One region of the Candidatus Clostridium eludens genome, then DNA from elsewhere that is predicted to be linked to it. Evidence: riboswitches for the same ligand, from Rfam matches in the RefSeq annotation. Region 1 holds a riboswitch; each other region holds the start of a gene.
What was found. A riboswitch is a leader RNA that binds a small molecule or an ion and turns the genes downstream of it on or off. The one in region 1 is predicted to bind S-adenosylmethionine.
Positions count from the first base shown of each region.

Region 1 (3,199 bases):
TTATAAATTTAAATTCTCCCGTAGAAGGTTTCATGTTTCCTAGTTTTACATCTCAGTATGTAGATGTAAATAAAATAGTATATTATTCTTCAAAATCAAAGAATATAAACAATACTTTTGTAGAAAAAGTATTGGAATGTACTATTAAGCCTACAGCTCTAGAGGAAAAGGAGAGTTTTAATGCGATTTTATGTACAGCACTGGGAGGTAAAATAAAACCCCATATTATGCAGGATATATATGAGATAATAAATGAAAAAATTGAAGAAGAGGAAGAAGAACCTACTTTGGATATAAATGAAGTAACTAGGGTTTTAGAAGAGAGTGGTGTAGAGGACACTCAAATAGTCAGAAGTGCTTTTGAGGAAGTATGTGGAGGAGATTATGAATTTAAAGTGAGAAATGTAGTACCAGATTTTAAAAGTAAATCTATAAAAATAGAAAATGAGAGTACTAATATAACTATAAGCCCTAGAGATTTAAGTAGTGTAAAGCAGGTAGTTAATAAATGGGGTAAAAAGTGTCTATTGATAGAACTTAAAGAGGATATGGTCCTAGATGGACTTGATTTGGAAACAGAGCAAATAGAAAAACATATCTAATATCTTATAAATATAAGGATGTATTTAATAAATACATCCTCATGTAAACTTAATTATAATCCTATTTTTTAAATATGCCAAAAGGTTTTCCTGTAGGTAAAAATTCCCTTCCAAAGTGAGGGTTTAATACAGCAGCAGCGGAACCATAAAAAGCTATAAGTGATGCTAATAATTCAGCTATTCCTGCTAGTTTAATAGAAAACTTTGGTGAAATGCCAAAATAAGTGAGTGCTAATCCTATAAACAAAAAGTTTATAAGAAAGAAAACTAAGAATAGTACCTTGTTGGTCTCAGCTGCTCCTATGGTCATAAATACAGTAAATATCAAGTATGCTATAAATGCAAATCCTAACTGCTTATGATCCATTCCAACTGTAATACCCTTTCCGAATACACCTGCGCCCATCATCCATGTCATGCCTACTGAGAACCAGAATAATGCAAAAGCTCCAAATGCTGTCGCTCCAAAAGTGTTTTGTCTTTTAGAATCGTTGATACAAGCAAATAGTTGGGCAAAACCGCCTAAAAATATGGCCCAGGGAATTATAAGAGAAGTCCCTTCGGTGATGCCAAGCTTCTCTGCAGAAGCTATTAATGTTACCACAGCAAGTCCAAATAATCCTAATGCAGATGGATCGCAGTTGGCAATTTTGATGTGTTGAGTTTCATTTGAATTCATAATAGTCCCCCTTATAAGTTATATTTGTAAAACGCTTACACATACATAATGTATCAAAAAAAAATGCATTTGTAAAGTCAATTTTGAAATTTCATAAATTTAGTTTTTTTTGCCCGGGTGAGAATGGAATTTATTTAATTTTTTATAACAATAGAATTTTTAAGTCGCTAAATGGTTTAGTAGTAGGTATAGGTTATTTCTAATTGAGAATTAAGATTTAACAATGAAGATTGAACTTTGTAAATGTAAATTTCTGGATTTATACGATAAAAAATATTGACATGATTAAGTATTATTGATATAATATTTAATACAATATTAAATATTTAAATGAACTTATTAAGAGAGGTGGAGGGAAAGGCCCTATGAAGCCCGGCAACCAGCATTTTATAATGCAGTGGTGCTAATTCCTGCAGCTTGTAGCTGGAAGATGAGTAAATCATTGGAATTTAAACTCAAGGATTTACCTTGGGTTTTTTATAATTTAACTGAACTTTAAAAGTTGACCAGAAAAACTGGAGACTAAATCTTAACTTATAAATATAAGATCTAGTCTTTTTTGTTTTGGTATATTTAAGTAAGTATTAAAGAAAGGGGGTAAAAAAGGTAGGTATTATGATAAGCATAAGAGATTTAAATAAGACATTTAATACACCTAATGGTAAAGTTGAAGTTTTAAAAAATATAAATCTTAAAATTGAGAAAGGAGATATTTTTGGTATTATAGGATTCAGCGGAGCTGGAAAGTCTACTATGATACGCTGCTTGAACAGACTTGAAGAACCTACCTCTGGTACTGTATTTATTGGAGATAAGGATATTACAGCTATGGGTAAAGATGAACTTAGGGAAGCCAGAAAGAAAATTGGAATGATATTTCAAGATTTTAACTTGTTTCATTCAATGACTGTATATAAAAATGTAGCTTTCCCTCTAAAGATAGCTGGCTATCCTAAAGGAAAAATAAAAGATAGAGTACATGAGATATTAGATTTGGTAGAGTTAAGTGATAAAATAGAGTCCTATCCTGCCCAATTAAGTGGAGGTCAAAAGCAAAGGGTGGGTATAGCAAGAGCTCTGGCCAATGAGCCAGATGTTTTGTTAAGTGATGAAGCTACTTCGGCATTGGATCCGCAAACTACTTATTCTATATTGGAACTTTTAAAAGATATAAATAAGAAACTTAATTTAACTATCCTACTTATAACTCATGAGCTAGATGTTATTAAATATATATGTAATAATATGGCTGTAATCGAAGAAGGTAGTATTGTGGAAACAGGAAGTACAAATTCAGTATTTTTAAATCCTAAAAGTAATACTGCTAAAAAGTTTGTTAAAATAATGGGAAATCTCAGTATGAATTCTGCATGTACTGGAGGTGGGGTAATATGACTGACGATTTTAAATCTTTGATTATGAAGGGATTATGGGAAACCATAGAAATGGTAATTATAGCTGGTGGTATAGCCTTACTTATAGGACTGCCGCTTGGAATTATTCTGGTTGTTACTAAAAAAGGACATATTTTAGAACATGAAAAGTTAAATAAGATATTGGCTACTATAGTAAATGCAGTAAGATCCCTTCCCTCTGTAATATTAATTGTGGTTCTACTGCCATTAGCTAGATTAGTTGTAGGGACTACATTGGGCATGAAAGCAGCCATTGTACCTATATCTATAGGAATATCACCTCTTTTAGCTAGAATTATTGAAACATCATTGGAGCAAGTAGAATGGGGGAAAATTGAAGCAGCCTTATCTGTAGGCGCAAAACCATTTCAGATTATATTAAGGATTTTAATACCAGAGGCCCTTCCTTCTCTTGTAAAGGGAGTTACAATTTCAATTATATCCATTATTGAATTTACTGCCATAGCTGGTGTTATAGGAGCAGGAGGGTTAGGAAGTCTGGC
Region 1 covers NZ_JBJHZX010000020.1:91,677-94,875, forward strand. The annotation lists gene ACJDU8_RS14220 (DUF4317 family protein) at 1-602, shown strand, start outside; gene ACJDU8_RS14225 (acetate uptake transporter) at 664-1,281, opposite strand; SAM riboswitch class I at 1,615-1,718, shown strand; gene ACJDU8_RS14230 (methionine ABC transporter ATP-binding protein) at 1,897-2,676, shown strand; gene ACJDU8_RS14235 (methionine ABC transporter permease) at 2,673-3,199, shown strand, end outside.

Region 2 (3,199 bases), on a different contig from region 1:
CTAATAAAATTATACGTACAGACTGCACACACAACCTGTTGGTCCATATGCACAGCACTATGCGTATGGGGTATGTTACTGATACAAATTGCGAAGCCAAACAAGTTAAAAGATTATTCATTGCAGATAACAGTGTACTTTATAATGGTTTGGGTGGGGCTAATCCCACCCTTACAACACAAGCTCTGGCAGCACGTACAGCTGAAAAAATAGCGGATAAATATTTTAGTTAGCTTTGATGATAGGGGTGTTATCAATGGCAGTATTTGAGATAAGTCTTATATTTATTATCCCAATATTAAATCTCCCATTAGCACCCCTACAATTTCACCTTTCTTATCTATAACCGGAACTGAAAGTGCTATACAGTAATTATTAGTATCTACAGATATATACGGTTGGGATTGATATTCTCTGCCTGTTATTGATTGTTTAAAATAAGGTCTGTGCAAAAAACTAGTATATACATCTTCTTCTTTATAATCCAGGGTTATAGCCTTTCTAAGTCCATCCTTTTGTACTAATCCAAATAGTTCAAAATAAGGACATTTATCTATATTTTTTGTTAATATTTCAGTACAAATATTATAATCCATGGTACTCAAGCCCTCAATTTGTGCTATTCGCCTGAGTTCTTTTAATCCCATTTCTATATTGTTGTATACTTCTTCATCTACTTTGTAGTCTTTAGCAAAAGAGGAAATACCTTCTTTTAACTTTTTATTCATATCTGATAAATTCGAAATAGATTCAAATGCACTTTTCATGGCAGATACTTGATCCTGTGAAGCTGCAGCAACCTGCTGGGTAGCTGCAGAAGTATTTTCCGATATTTCAGATACTTGTCCCATTAAATCTTTTATATCAATTATCTTCTTATTTTGTATATTAATAACTTTATTTATACTTTCTATGGAATCTATAGACTTTTTACTTTCCCTATATATATTATCTAAATTTTCCTTTGTGGCATTAGAAAATGTTATGGTTTCATTAAATATTTCCACTTCATTATCCATACTAGAAGATATATTTGTTATTTCTGATTTAATTTCGTCTATTATACACTGTATTTCTCTGGCCTGATTAGAAGATATAGCAGCTAGTTTTCTTATTTCATTTGCCACTACTGCAAAACCTGAACCGCTTTCCTTTGCCTTTGCAGCTTCTATAGAAGCATTTAGAGAAAGCAGGTTAGTGTTTTTGCTTATATTATTTACTGCATCTGCTATATTCTGAATTTTAAAAGCTTTTTCATATAAATTTTTTACTTTTGATACTAAATTTGCATTTAAGTCTGAAGACTGATTCATCTTTTTAATTAATTCTTCACATATTTTATTACTATGTTTCACTACTTCCATCATAGAATAAGCATTACTTTCAATTAATCCCCCATTTTCTGATATAGATTTATGACCTTCTATAAACTCTTTAATAAGCGTTTCTGTTGTAATTACATCATTCATCTGCTCTATCATATCCTGGGATATATTGTTTATAGCGGAACTGGTCTCTTCTCCCGAACTTTCCACCAGCATTGCATTTGAACTTAAATCTTCACAGTGGTTTACAACTTTATCAGTCATTATGTTTGTTTCATTTATAAATCCTCTCATACTTAGAATTAATACATTTATATTGGAGCATAAATCACTAAATATGCTTCTTTCATGTACTTTTATTTTTTTCGTTAAATCTCCCTGAGATATTTCTTTTATAGATTTGTCAATATCTGACAATGATTTAAGATTCAATTTTAACATTGTCAGAATAGTTGTAACTAAAATTATAATTGCCAGAACCCATATAATGTTATTTAATATAATGCCTCTTCCTCCTACAATAGTGGAAACAATAAAAACTACTGCTGTTAAAAATACTGAAATCGTACCAAATATGGCCCCTATTTTTTTATTTTCCATGTTCAAACCCTCCCCAAAGTAAAATTAAAATACAAAGCCTCTTCTCATAACAATAAGAAGAGGCCAAAAAACTACAGCATCCTCTCATCTCCAAGGAAATATCCTTCAGGATTTAGCACATTTCTAGACTTCTAGCTGTTGCCGGGCTTCACAGGGCCAGTCCCTCCACCACTCTTGATAAGAGAGTATATATTGTATTCATTTTTATTACAATAAATTATATACATTAAAGCTACAATTTGTCAATAATTTTATAAACATTATAGAGATTGTTTATATTAAATATATAAATGCTTCTTCAACGAAACCATTGCTTAATCTATTTCTAGGCCTTTTTAATTCTATCTAAATGCTTAAAGAATGGCTTATCTTTTTCCTGCTTTTCAAACTTATCTCTTGGAGATTGATTTTCTATGGATTCGGGTTCAATAATAACAACCGCTGCCATATCAAATCCTAATTTTTCAAGGATATCTGAATATATCTCTTCGAAATATCTCCCTGTAATGAGTATTTTCACTGGTCTGCCAATTATTGTATAGCTTTCTTTATTTTTTCCGCATATTGCAATTGAAACTTTTTTATCATACCATATACTTCCTGTTATATTTCTATAACTTTGTGACGACTCAAAAAGTTCAACATATTCAATATTCCCTTCTTCATTAATATGGATGGTCTGCTTTACACTGGTATGAGGTATGCCGTTTATTCCAACAGTTGCAAGTATCTTTGTGGTCTCTGAATTATTAATAATATTCTTTATATCATTTATGTTTGCCATTTCATTCTTCACCCCTTTATAACACTCTCTGTAAATCAGAATTAGGATGATTCCCGCATCTGCGATAATCGTCAAAATCTATTGTTAATCCATATTTTGTTCTAATATCATTAAGGCCTTTAGCTAACCTTACATAATATTCCAGTGATGCATTCTTCTGATCTCCAAAAAATGAAAGCGGTCTTGGAACCCAAACAATATATACGACTGATACACCACTGCTCATTAGATCTTCCGCTTCTTCAAGTGTATTTTTAAGTGCTTCGTCTTCAGTTTTAAACCCATTTGGCTTTGCTAGTTCAACGCCTCCAACAATTCCTGAATTTACATTTCCTTTCCCAAAAATATTGACTGCCCTTTTAAGACGATTTTTCCATTCATTATATCCAACCCACTCTTCTTTACCAGGACAAATCCATTTAAATAAATCATTATTTAGAACCTCTATATCAGAAGTATAACTTGTTAACCCTGTTTCATTATATAAACG
Region 2 covers NZ_JBJHZX010000007.1:99,464-102,662, forward strand. The annotation lists gene ACJDU8_RS06690 (GMC family oxidoreductase N-terminal domain-containing protein) at 1-233, shown strand, start outside; gene ACJDU8_RS06695 (methyl-accepting chemotaxis protein) at 288-1,925, opposite strand; SAM riboswitch class I at 2,007-2,109, opposite strand; gene ACJDU8_RS06700 (pyridoxamine 5'-phosphate oxidase family protein) at 2,251-2,709, opposite strand; gene ACJDU8_RS06705 (hypothetical protein) at 2,726-3,199, opposite strand, start outside.
Region 2: linked by a shared signal. The riboswitch ahead of ACJDU8_RS06695 (methyl-accepting chemotaxis protein) and the one ahead of ACJDU8_RS14230 (methionine ABC transporter ATP-binding protein) in region 1 are both predicted to bind S-adenosylmethionine.

Region 3 (3,199 bases), on a different contig from region 1:
AAACAATCACCCTATCACCTAAATAAATCGCCTCGTCTATATCATGGGTTACAAGAATCATTGTAGTATTTTGTTTTTTCCATATTTTCAATATTTCCTGCTGCATATTAATACGGGTCATAGCATCTAATGCTCCAAAAGGTTCATCAAGAAGAAGCAGTTTAGGTTTATTTACAAGTGCTCTTGCAATACTTATTCTCTGTTTCATTCCTCCAGACAGCTGCTCGGGATATGATTTTGCAAAGCCGTCCAGTTCGACCAGTTCAAGCTGTTCATTTACTAATTCTGCTTTTTTCCTCTTAGATAATTTTTTGCTTATTCCAAACTCTATATTTTTTTCTACTGTAAGCCATGGAAAAAGTCTTGACTCTTGAAATACCATACCTCTATCTATACCTGGACCTTTTACAGGCTTATCGTAAGAATAAATATTGCCCCTATAATTTGTATCTAATCCCACTATAGTTCTAAGCAAGGTACTTTTTCCACACCCACTTGCCCCTACAATGCTTAAAAATTCTCCTTGTCTAACTGACAGGTTAATATCATCCAATACATTGAGGTAACCATTATCAACTTTAAAATCTTTATTCAAATTTTCTATTTTAATAGCCTCATAACTTTCATCAGCACTCATGTAATATTTACTCCTCTCTAACTTTGATTATTTGTATCCCATTTTATAATTACAAACTGAAATTTTTTTATTAAATAATCTATCAAAAATCCAACTACGCCTATAGAAAAAACTCCAACCAACATAACATCCGGCTGAGATAATTCCCTAGCATAGGATATTGAATATCCTATGCCAGACGTGGCAGCAATTATTTCCGCTGTTATAACACTCATCCATGCACTTCCGATTCCAATTCTCAATCCTGTAAAAATAGATGGAAGTGCCGAAGGAAAAACTATTTTTGTCAGTACCTGAAATTTATTTTTTTCTAATATCTCAGAGACTTCTAAATATTTTTTATCTGCTCCTTTTATACCATGAATAGTATTTATAAGTATGGGCCAAAAACTTCCAATTGCTATTACAGTTATTTTAGAAGCCTCATCTATACCCATCCACAATATAAGTACAGGAACCCAAGCTACAATAGGAATTGGTCTCAAAAGACCTATAAGCAAATCAACAGCTTTTTCGGCTATTTTAAACAGTCCAATCAATGTTCCACATACTACACCCAGAGAAGCTCCTATAAGATATCCTTTTATAACCCTTAATATACTTATAAATAGATTTCTAGCTAAATCACCACTTTTCACCATGTCTAAAAAAGCCAAAAATATGGTATGAGGAGATGGAAGAACTGACTGCTTAACAAGTCCCTTATTACTTAGTAATTGCCATAATATAATCACTATTACAGGGAGTATTAATGCAATAAGTATATTTCCAATAAATTTAATTTTTTTATTTAATTCTGATTTTACATTCATTATTATTCACCCCGTCATAATATATAAAGAAATTTGCTAATATAAAAAATATTCAAACTATTTTTTTTGCACAATATCATAAATTTGACTTATACATATTGTAAATTTAAAAAGCTGTTTTTCAAATAAGAAAAACAGCTTAAATCCAAGTTAAAAGTCTTAACTTAACTATCCTTCTTATCTCTCAGAATAATTATATTCTGCAGGAATTGACACCGATACATAATAAATGCCGGTTGTCGGGCTTCATAGGGCCAGTCCCTCTACCTCTCATGATAAGATAATACTTTATCAGTATTAATATGAAATTTTATTATTTATAAAAAATAAAACCTCTATCCTCTAATTACAGAGGCAGAAATTTTCCGCGGTTCCACTCTGTTTACTGCAAATAATTACCTCCATCGCAGCAACTTTTGAATTAATTACTCAAGAATGCACTTCAGTTAATTCATTCCAAGATCTCTCACAGCTCAATAAAGATCTCTCTCTTAGGACTTTTTTAACTTACTCTTTCTATCATAGTAAATATACTTTTATAATTTCTTAATTTCATGTATCATTATATCAGACAAAAAAACATATTTCAAATACTTAAAAGGTATTGAATTAATACAAATAAGATATAAATAGCAGATAGAGGTGAACATTTCTATGGATATTAGACAACTTAGATACTTTTTAGCTATAGTAGAAAATGGCAGCATAACTAAAGCTGCAGAACAGCTTCATATCGCACAACCGCCACTTAGCCAACAACTAAAATTACTTGAAGATGAACTTGGATTAAAACTAATAGAAAGAAATACAAGAAAAATACAAATAACTGATGCAGGCAGAATACTTCAATATCGCTCCAAACAAATTTTAGATCTGGTCAAAAATACAAAAGAAGAATTAAATAATTTAAAAGAGGGATTTAAAGGCTTACTTTCTTTGGGAACTGTGCCATCTTCTGGCACTACAATCTTATTAAAAAAACTCAATCACTTTCATGATAAATATCCACATATAAATTTTAAAATACGAGAGAGCAATACTTCTCAAATTTTAAAACTGCTTGATATAGGCACTATAGAAATAGGCTTGGTATTTACTCCTTTTGATTCTGAAAAATTCGAATCATTATTACTATCAAGTGAATCAATGGTAGCAGCAGTAAATCAGGATGTATTTTTTACAAATTTCAAAGATAAGATTAGTTTGAATGATTTAATAAACAAGCCCTTAATAGTTGATCATAAGTTTAAAGATATGTTAATTTCCTCGTGCCAGCAAATTGGATTTGAACCAAGAATACTTTGCGAAAGTGAAGATGCACGTGCAGTGCTCCTTTGGGCTAATACTGGAATTGGTATAGGAATAGTTCCAGAATCCGCCTCAGAACTCATCCCTGGTCTAAATTTAAAATACATTGATATAAATGAACTTTCTCTAAAAGCACGTCCTGCTGTAGTATGGATTAGAAATAGATATTTATCTGACGTAGCTAAAGATTTTCTAAAAACTTTTAAAGGAAATTGACCTATGAAGAAGGTATCTTACTAAATTGAACATTTCAAATAATTTTCCCAAATAAAAAAGCATTAGAATTTGACCTTTTAATTAAACATTCTAATGCTGAATTATTTTTCTATAAACATTCTATAAATTTTTTATATTGTCAGGTTTTGGTGCGGATAACAGGACTTGAACCTGCATGAAGTTGCCCTCACTAGGACCTGAACCTAGCGCGTCTGCCAATTCCGCC
Region 3 covers NZ_JBJHZX010000003.1:13,778-16,976, reverse strand. The annotation lists gene ACJDU8_RS02600 (ABC transporter ATP-binding protein) at 1-637, opposite strand, end outside; gene ACJDU8_RS02595 (ABC transporter permease) at 655-1,449, opposite strand; SAM riboswitch class I at 1,624-1,731, opposite strand; gene ACJDU8_RS02590 (LysR family transcriptional regulator) at 2,104-2,973, shown strand; tRNA gene ACJDU8_RS02585 (tRNA-Leu) at 3,121-3,199, opposite strand, start outside.
Region 3: linked by a shared signal. The riboswitch ahead of ACJDU8_RS02595 (ABC transporter permease) and the one ahead of ACJDU8_RS14230 (methionine ABC transporter ATP-binding protein) in region 1 are both predicted to bind S-adenosylmethionine.

Region 4 (3,199 bases), on a different contig from region 1:
AGCTGCAGGCAGTGGATCCATTGTTATACCTACCGCTGGCAACCCGTAAAATATGATAAATAATTGAACTAATAAGGGAGTTCCCCTTATAATCCATACATAAAAACGTGCCACTAATACAAAAGGTTTAACATTTGATATACGAGCTAAAGCTGTTATTAATGCAAGAACTAACCCCAAAATAAACGATTCTAATGTAAGTGGTACAGTAAATTGAATGCCTGCTTTTAACAAAGGGAAAAAAGAATCTTGTAATATTTGTATTATTCTTATTGCTCCATCACTTATATGCATATTATCACCCTATCACTATTTGGATACATCGGAATTAAACCATTTATTAGATATTTTTAGAAAAGTTCCATCTGACTTCATATCAGCTAATGCCTTGTTTACGGCATCTACCAATTCTTTATTTCCTTTTCTAAACATAATTCCATTGGAAGCTGCATCTGGTTGTTCATCCACTACCTTCACTGCTATATCTGGTTTTTGCTTTTTTAAATCTAAAAAAGATATATTATCATTAATAGTTGCATCTGCACGTTTGGAAAGTATTAAATCAATGGACTGATTAAATCCGTCATCTTGTACAACCTCCGCATTATAAGATTTAGCAAGTTCAGCATAATTACTAGTTAATGTTTGTGCGGATTTTTTACCTTTTAAATCTTCAAACTTCTTAATATCTTCATTGTCCTTAGCAACTATAAGCGCTCCCTTTGTAACTATATACGGAGTTGAAAAATCATACTTTTTCTGACGTTCTGGCTTTATTCCAACCTCATTAACTATAATGTCAAACCTTTTAGCATCTAATCCAGCAAATATTCCATCCCATTTTGTTTCAACAAATTCAGCTTTTACACCTAAACGTTTGGCCACTTCTTCTGCTATTTCCACATCAAAACCAGTTAACTTTCCGTTTTTATCGTGAAATGTAAATGGCGAATAAGTTCCTTCAGTACCAATTTTTATTACTCCATCTTTTTTTATTTTGGATAATAAATTATTATCACTGGTTTGATTAGCTGTGGATTTATTGTCATCTTTACTAGATGCACATCCTGTAACAGCTACAGCAAATATTAATAAAACGCTAATTAATAGACCAATTTTTCTCATGGTTATACCCCCTATAAATTAATAATAATTATTTACTTTAAAATTTTTGTAATACTGCAATATGAATTTAAGTTTCATAATTTAGTTAAATTGAACCTGTTCTAAAAATTTTATAGTTCGCGGATTCTTAGGATTATCGAATACCTCCTCTGGAGTTCCTTGCTCTACTATATTTCCACTATCCATAAACATGACTCTATCTGCTGCTTCTTTAGCAAATCTCATTTCGTGAGTTACAATAATCATTGTGGTATCCCTTTCAGCAAGCTTTTTTATAACATCCAGTACTTCTCCAACCAATTCAGGATCTAAAGCAGATGTAGGTTCATCAAATAACATTATATCCGGATTCACAGCCATAGCTCTGCCTATACCAACTCTTTGCTGCTGACCGCCTGATAACTTCGATGGGTAACAATCTCTTTTATCCACCAGTCCAACCTGTCTTAATATATCCATTGCTATCTTCTCCGCTTCAATTTTATTTAATTTTTTTACTATAGTTAAATGTTCCATAATATTTTCTATTGCCGTTTTATTATTAAAGAGATTATAACTTTGAAATACCATAGATGTATGCTTCCTCAATTCATGTATTTGCTTTTTAGTTATTTGTTCAAAATCTATTTTTAATTTTCCTATTTCTATGGTACCTTTGTCTGGAGTTTCTAAATAATTTATGCATCTTAACAAAGTTGATTTTCCTGTACCAGAAGGGCCTATTATTGCAATAACCTCCCCCTTTTTTATTTCTAGGTCAATACCCTTTAAAACTGTAAGTTCACTAAACTTCTTGTATAAATTTTTAACTTTTATCATTTCATAAAACAACCTCCCTTTCAATTGGTTTAAAATAAAAAAGCTATTTTTCTTAAACAAGAAAAATAGCTTTTAACATCCCAAATTAATTTATAAAATGGCCACTTTTCTCATCTTTCAGAGTATAAAATAACTCTGCAGGAATTAACACCGATACATATTAAAATAAATGCCGGTTGTTGGGTTTCATAGGGCCAGTCCCTCCACCTCTCTTGATAAGAACCTAGTTTATTAATTTTTTAATATTTCACATTACTTGTGCTTTACACATTATACTAATTATATTCTTATGTGTCAATTATTAAATAGCAAAATCATAAACCTTTAAAATAAAATTATTTAAAAAATGTATTGACATTATATAAAAATATATTTATAATACTACGTAAATATTACTGAACATATTAAATTGATTGGTTTTTATTATATGTGAGGGTTGCTAAAATAAAATTTAATAGAATCATAGATCAAATAAGTATGTGTTGATATTTAGTTGACCAGAAAAACTGGAAGCTAAATTTTATTCTTACATTTTGTAAGAGTAAAATTTAGCTTTTTTTAATTAGTACATTGTAATTATTTTTTTTACAATACTTTTTTCAAAAACGAAAAAAGTAATTGTTAAAAATTATTACAGTACAAATAACAGATATGATATATAGAATAAAAAGTCGAAAAACAATAGATCTTCATAGTGTATTAAGTTTTTTAAAATACTTATTTCAAAAATGAAAAAAGTATTCATTAAATTCTATCAATGTAAGAGGTGTACCAGTGAGAGATAATTCCAATATACTAAAAAGTTTAAGCTTTGAAGAAAAAAAAATATTTAATTTGCTTCAGAAAAATGGACATTTATCTAAAAATGAAATTTCGTCTATGACAAATATTAAATTGACCACATTAAAGTATGTTATGGAACCTTTAGAAAAAAGCAAAATAGTAGTTGAAAGTTGTATAGGAGAATCTACAGGCGGGAGAAGGCCAATTTTGTATGATATAAACGTAAATGATTTTTATATTATAGGCATTGATATATCAATACTCTATACTCAGGTAGTTATTACAAATTTAAAAATGAAAATTTTGTATAAGGAACTATTTCATATGGATGAGTCTTGTACTCCTTGTGAAACTGTAAAAAAAATAGTAGAAATTGTCAACAGAGCTTATGCAGACCTAAACTTGAGTCATATGAAACTCTTAGGCATAGGAGTAGGATCTGTTGGACCTTTAGATATAAAAAATGGGATCA
Region 4 covers NZ_JBJHZX010000002.1:30,970-34,168, forward strand. The annotation lists gene ACJDU8_RS01555 (amino acid ABC transporter permease) at 1-294, opposite strand, end outside; gene ACJDU8_RS01560 (amino acid ABC transporter substrate-binding protein) at 310-1,125, opposite strand; gene ACJDU8_RS01565 (amino acid ABC transporter ATP-binding protein) at 1,207-1,944, opposite strand; SAM riboswitch class I at 2,052-2,166, opposite strand; gene ACJDU8_RS01570 (ROK family transcriptional regulator) at 2,719-3,199, shown strand, end outside.
Region 4: linked by a shared signal. The riboswitch ahead of ACJDU8_RS01565 (amino acid ABC transporter ATP-binding protein) and the one ahead of ACJDU8_RS14230 (methionine ABC transporter ATP-binding protein) in region 1 are both predicted to bind S-adenosylmethionine.